DNA from 2 places in the Pseudoalteromonas sp. 13-15 genome. Region 1 is predicted to be linked to the other one. Evidence: riboswitches for the same ligand, from Rfam matches in the RefSeq annotation. Region 1 holds a riboswitch; the other holds the start of a gene.
The links. Region 1 has a riboswitch for cobalamin ahead of ATS72_RS08935 (ABC transporter ATP-binding protein). Riboswitches for the same ligand answer to the same signal wherever they lie in the genome.
Positions count from the first base shown of each region.

Region 2: it holds a riboswitch for cobalamin, as region 1 does, so the genes downstream of both, ATS72_RS07740 (TonB-dependent receptor domain-containing protein) here and ATS72_RS08935 (ABC transporter ATP-binding protein) in region 1, are expected to answer to the same signal.

Region 1 is NZ_CP019162.1:1,916,424-1,919,846, forward strand. Features, by position in the region: gene ATS72_RS08925 (cobyric acid synthase) at 1-339, opposite strand, end outside; gene ATS72_RS08930 (FecCD family ABC transporter permease) at 342-1,346, opposite strand; gene ATS72_RS08935 (ABC transporter ATP-binding protein) at 1,348-2,148, opposite strand; cobalamin riboswitch at 2,225-2,363, opposite strand; gene ATS72_RS08940 (porin) at 2,411-3,340, opposite strand.
Region 2 is NZ_CP019162.1:1,676,441-1,679,863, forward strand. Features, by position in the region: gene ATS72_RS07740 (TonB-dependent receptor domain-containing protein) at 1-1,812, opposite strand, end outside; cobalamin riboswitch at 1,846-2,009, opposite strand; gene ATS72_RS07745 (YajQ family cyclic di-GMP-binding protein) at 2,187-2,669, opposite strand; gene ATS72_RS07750 (VanZ family protein) at 2,822-3,172, shown strand; gene ATS72_RS07755 (ketopantoate reductase family protein) at 3,165-3,423, shown strand, end outside.

The sequences.
Region 1 (3,423 bases):
AGCGTCCATGGCGACTTTTTTATAATCGTGGTACTTGCCGGCTTCCATGTTGCTAATCGCTTTACCATGAATAATAACTTGGGCGCCTGTATCGCTATTGGGCTTAAGTAATATCGGGTTAAAGTCGGTTTCGGGCTCTACCTTAGCAGCAATAGCTTGCAAAGCTTGCGCACGGCCAATTTCGCCACCGTCGTTTGTCACTGCGCTATTAAGTGCCATATTTTGTGGCTTAAACGGTGCGACTTTTATGCCTTGATTTGCAAATACTCGGCAAAGTGCAGCCACTAAGGTGCTTTTTCCCGCATCCGAGGTAGTACCCTGTATCATGAGTGTTTTCATGGCTACACCTTAGACTTTCTAAAAAAGAGTAAACTTAAGAAAAACGCACTCCCCATAGCGGCCGTGATCACCCCTACTGGCAACTCTTGATTTTGAAGTAAAGAACGAGACAGTACATCGACCCACACCATAAATGTGCCTCCTGCTAAGCTTGTTATTAATAGCCCTGCTACGGTGCCTTGTGAAATAAAAAAGCGCACAATATGTGGCACCATTAATCCAACAAAACCAATACCGCCACACATTGCCACCAGCACAGCGGTTATTAATGAGCTTAAAATTAGCATCAGCACCCTAAATCGATGCACTTTAACACCAAGGGTTATGGCACTTTCGTCACCTAATAACATGGCATTAAGCTGGCGCCTAAAACTAATCATTACGCAGGTGCACAGTGTAATCACTAAAAAGGGGATCCAAAGTGTTGCCCACTGCGCACGAGCAAAACTTCCTAAGGTCCAAAATAAAATAGCTGCAACGGCTTGCGGCTCGCTCCAATAAAGCAACAAACTCGTAAATGCACTAAATAAAAACGAGAGTGCAACACCAGCAAGTAACATAGACTCAACTTGCCCGCCCTGCTGCCTTGTGGCAATTAATATAAGTAAGCTCATTGCTAATAAGCTACCAAGCAAGGCTGCGGCCGAAAGCATAAAACCCGCGCTAATTCCTACAAATGCCATAAGTACAACTACACCAAACGAAGCACCTGACGATATACCGAATAAGTAAGGATCTGCTAGTGGGTTACGTGTCACGGTTTGTAAAATTAGCCCAGCAATAGCTAACCCCGCACCGGCTAAAAACGCCAATAATGTACGGGGCATTCTTAATTCAAAAATAATACGGCTGGTGAATGAAGCATCATTTAAATAAATAAAACTGTTAAATACATCCTGTATTGAGGTATCTGCAGCACCAAAGCTCAATGCTAAAAATAAACTTACTAAGGCAATAGTAATGCAAATAATCAGTGCAACTGAATGGCGTACATGCATTGCTAACATATTATTTGTAACCATAAAAGTAGGTAATATGAGGCGTAACTTTACCCAATTGAGATTCTTGAGGATGGTTACTAACCTGAGCGCATACACCAAATACATCATCAAGCATGTGCTCAGTCAGTACCTCTGCAGGAGAGCCGGTATGCGTTATTTCTCCATTTTTAATGACGACAAGCTCATCACACATAGCGCTAGCCAAATTAAGATCATGAAACGAAGCAAATACTGTAACACCAAGAGACTTTGCCAGCTCCATAACCTGTATTTGATATTTAACATCAAGGTGGCTAGTGGGCTCATCCATAATTAACAGCTGAGGTTGCTGAACAATAGCACGTGCAATGAGTGCCCGCTGCTTTTCGCCCCCAGAGAGCGATTCAAAATTTTGATTTGTGTGCAGCTCAAGCCCTACCGTTTTTATAGCTAGAGTGATTTGTTGTTTTTCGCTTTGCGATGTTGAACTAAATAACGATTTATGAGGCGTTAGGCCAAGAGCCACAACATCAAATAACGACAAATTAAAATGCGATGGCGCCTCTTGTAAAACAACAGCAACGCACTTTGCATATTCATCACTTTTAAGCTGCCAAATATCATGGTTATTAAACTCTATAACCCCTTCATTAGGCTTATTAAAACGATATAAACAACGCAGTAAACTCGACTTACCTGCGCCATTAGGGCCAATTAAGCCCACAAATTTACCTTCGGGTATTTGCACATTAATGTGTTTGAGAATAGGTTTATTTGCTATTCCCCACGAGAGATTTTGAACGTTTAATATTGGTGCTTTAGTTTGCAATACTCTGTCCTAGACACGAGTACCCACTTGTAATGCAACCACCAAAAAGGAGTACATTAAAATTAGCATGAGTAGGCCCGCTCATTAAAAATTGATTTGTATCTGACTTAAAGCATAGCGCTAATTACAGTTGCGGGAACAGTTGAGGAATTGCACCTCATTCCAAATGAAGCTCTATTATGGGCGGGTAAGTAAATAATTTAAAGCAAAAAAAACCGCGCTAATTACAGCGCGGTTAAAAAGGGAGTGTTTTAACTCGTCGTTAAAACTTATATTCCATACCTAAACCTAAGTAATCTTGGTCTACGTTGTTGTCCATATCAAAGCTTGAGTAAAAGCCAAATACTTTAATGTTTTTGTTAAGCTTGTGATCAACACCCACTGAAATAGCTGTTTTATCATCGCTATCGTCAAAGTCCATTGCTTGGTACTGAACTTTAAACGTATTTTTACCCATGCTGTATGCTGCATTTAATAAGTAACCGTCACCTTCAGCTGAACCGTCTACTTTTTCTTGAGTTTGGTACATAGCACCGAGTTTAAAGTCTTCAACTTTACCTTGGATTGACGCACGTACAACATCGTAACCATTTACTTCGCTGTCAGCTGCAATTGAGGCATATACCGCACTCTTTTTAAGTGCTGAATCACCGTAAGTTACTGCCATTGAGTAACCGTTATCAGCATCTACATCATCCTCAGCAATAAAAGTAGCAAGTACTTTAAAACCTTCGTATGAGTTTGAAGTATATGTAATTGAATCACCTAAACGGTTTTCACCCTTGAATACGTTTTTAATATCGCCTTCAAGGTCATTAAATAAATCGAGTTTACCTTGCGCTTGTTTAAACGCCGTGTCGTTACGACCCACTACTACCTGACCAAACGAGCCTTTAACACCAACATATTGGTTACGCGCAGAAATATTATCGTCGTCGCCTTTTGAGTCTGCATCTGTTACATCAACTTGAAACTCAAACTTATAAACTGCTTCTAAGCCATCGGTAATTTTTTCTGAACCTTTAAGGCCAAAACGAGATGCATTACTTTTAATTTCAGTGAACGACCCTTCGCCGTCATCTGTAGACTGAACAGTCACATTTGCTTTACCGTAAACATCAACGTCAGCAAGTACATTAAAAGATAAACCACTTAGCAAAGCGACACATAAGCTCGATTTTACAAATTTCATGTTATTTCCTCGATAATCACAAAAGACTAATTTTTAAAACGACTGCAGTTTGTCACCACTAAATGACAGAAATATTACAAATG
Region 2 (3,423 bases), 240 kb from region 1:
TATGCCAGCAAAAAAGCGGCGCTCTGGCGTGTTGTAGTAATACACCTGCGCTGTTGTAAAATCAGCGTTAGAATCAACTGCGTTGTATTCCTTATCGAATACGTTTTCTATACGAAGCGACACCGTAACCTCATCATTTACTTGGTAATTGCCTGCTAAATTCCAAAGCGTATACGAACCCAATTGCGAAACCGCCCCTGCTCGCTCACCGCGATATTGCATTTCTATGCTTGTATCAAATGCACCAAACTGTTTTGCAAGCTCCCAATTAAAGGTTCGTTTGGCAACGTTTCTAAGCGCTTCGCCTGTTTCTTTATCTTCGGCACTTAGGTAAGCAAAATTCACATTACTATCAAAACCAAAAATTTGATTGGCTAAACTAAATTCAACACCTTCATATTGAGCCTCATTAATATTGGTGAGTGCAAAATTAGCGTCATAATCAATTTTATCTTCAATTTCATTTCTAAAAATGGCGACATCGACACGTACAGTATCAAAGTCGACGTTTAAGCCAAGCTCACGATTCACTGACGTTTCAGGTTGAAGATTGGCATTGCCGTAAAGAGGAAAGTACAAATCATTAAATGTTGGCGCTTTAAAGCCCGTGCTTTGGCTTATTCTAAATGTTGCGTCTTCAGATAAGTGATAGCCAGCTGCCGCTGTGTACGTTGTTTCATTACCAAATTGCTCATCGTCATCTTGACGAACAGTTAAATTGGCAAGCAACTCATCCGCATCGTAATATGCGCCAACAAATACAGCTAATACATCGCGCTCTTGCACTTCAAACGTGGTTGAGCTTTGTGATACGTCATCATTGTACCAATTAATACCACCACTAATGTTTAACGTGTCGTTTAAGCGGTATTGGCCGTTGTAGTCAATTTGTGAGCGCTTAGTAACAAACGTACTTGTTGTTGGCCCTTGAGAAAAATCAACATAACGATTGTCTGAGTCATCCGTTGCAAATGCTATATCAAGGCTGTGATTTTGATTTTTATAGTCTTTATTCCAACCAGCCGAAAGCTGGTAATTTTTAAAATCCCCTCGCTCAATCGTGCTATCGGCAGGACTAAAGCGGCTGTCGTAATCAGCAAAGCCTTCGCTGTATTGCCCTAGTAACTTAAAGTTACCGAAATGTGTGTCGGTATAGTTTACTTTAAAGCCAAGGTTTTTGTTTTCAAAACCGTCTTCATCGGGTGCTGCACCTTGAAGTACATCAAAGTTGTCCGTCTTTTCAAACCCTGCATTAAAAGCCGTTGTTACATCGCCTGCTTTTACAGAGCCAGCAATCTGGTAGTCTTGGTACGCGTCAGATCCAAACGTAGCACTGACCGAAAGGTTATCTGACTCCCGAGTAATAATATTAATAACACCTGCTAACGCATCAGAGCCATAAATAGCTGCACGTGAACCTTTAATTATTTCTATGCGTTCAATACTATTTAATGGCACATTACTTAATGCTTTTTGACCAAGCGTTGCCGAACCGGTGCGTACACCGTCTATTAAAATGAGCGTATCACCTGACCCTGTACCGCGCAATGAAACACCGGCATTTTGACCAAAACCGCCGTTAGGGTTGACCTGAAACCCAACTTGAGTGGTTAGTAGCGTTGGTAAGTCGCGAACATTACTGGTTTCAATGTCATTACGAGTTATAACATTTACACTCGCTAATACATCAGTAATTGATTGTTCAAACTTATTAGCGGTTACCGTAATGGTTTCGATTGATTGCTCTTCAGCAGATACAGATAGTGACAGCGCAGCAGTAATTGCAACGCCAAGAGTTGTTTTTTTTAACATGAAGTTCCCCTTCTTTGCCCACCGCAAAGAACTAAGTAAGATTACATCAAGGCCGGTCTCCGGACTCAGTAAGTACATAGCTTTATGCATTACTTTACCGTTGCGGGGGCAGTGTTGGGATTGTAGTCATCATGAAAACGCACCAACTTCCCGATTATCTTATTAAAAAAATCAAACCGTTGAAAAGATTAATAAGCACCTTGAAAATAGGCCGCTATTGTGAGGAGTTTAATAAAAAATGTCAACGGACGTCTATACAGCTAAAAAGCGAATCAATTAAAAACAAAAACTATGTAGCGTTTATAAAAAAAGCCAAATAACCTGCGCGGCTATTTGGCTTTTTATTTATAAAGCGCCCAAAAAGGCTTTTATAATTAATCGCGGAAGTTTTTAAACTGAAATGGCTGACCTAAATCGGCAGTACGCACCACTTGCATAGCAGCTTGTAAGTCATCACGCTTTTTACCCGTTACGCGTACTTCCTCGCCTTGAATAGCCGCTTGCACTTTTACTTTAGAATCTTTAATGGCTTTTACTACTTTTTTAGCCACATCTTTTTCAATACCTTGCTTTAGCGCAACGTTACGAAAAACATTTTTACCTGCACGGCTAATATCTTGCAACTCTAAGCTCGCTACATCCATACCACGCTTAGAAACTTTACCCGCTAAAATATCAAACAATTGCATAACCTGTGAATCAGCTTCAGCTTTTAGCTTAATTGTTTTGTCGTTTAGCTCAATAGATGCATCAACACCTCTAAAGTCAAAGCGAGTCTCAAGTTCACGGTTTGCATTATCTACCGCATTTTGTGCTTCGTTCATTTCTACTTCAGATACAATATCAAATGAAGGCATTGGTTTTCTCCTAACTATTCAATCTTAATTTTATGGCGCAATTATAACGCTAAAATTATAAATCTTTACATTTTTCTGCATCTTGTTCAGGTGCGATACTAATTTAGTTTGATATACTTAAGCTTCTTTTTTAAGCGACTCTAGGATTTTACGTGACAAGGCGTGTTTACCAAGCTGTTTTTTTGCTCAGCATCGTAGCGTTTACTTTTTTATTTGCCAAAGAAATAAAAGGCGCAGCTAACCTATTTCCACACATTGATAAAGTAGCCCATTTTGGGATTTTTTTTGTGCTTGCTATTATTATGGATAAAGCGTTTAAGCTTCCTTTGTACGCACAAATTTTGTTATTGGCCGGTTACGGCGCATCAATTGAAATAATGCAAGACGCACTCCCCTACAGGCAGGCCTCTATTGGCGATTTTATAGCTGATTTTGCTGGTGCTGCTAGTTACTTTTTACTAAGAGTTATTTTTACACCTCGAAAAAAGAATCCCTATGACTAATATTTTAATTGTAGGCGATGGCGCTATTGGCTTGTTACTAAGCCACTTTTTAAGTCACAAAAATAATGTTCATGTTTTAACACGCAAACCAACCTGCAATACGCGTTTTTATAGCCGTAAAAACGCTCCGTCAGATAACATTAATGCACGCTTTATTAATTTAAGCGATCTGGCGCAACAACCTAGTTATGATGTTGTTATTTTTACAGTTAAAGCTTTTCAGGTTCAAGATGCATTTTCACAAGTAAAAC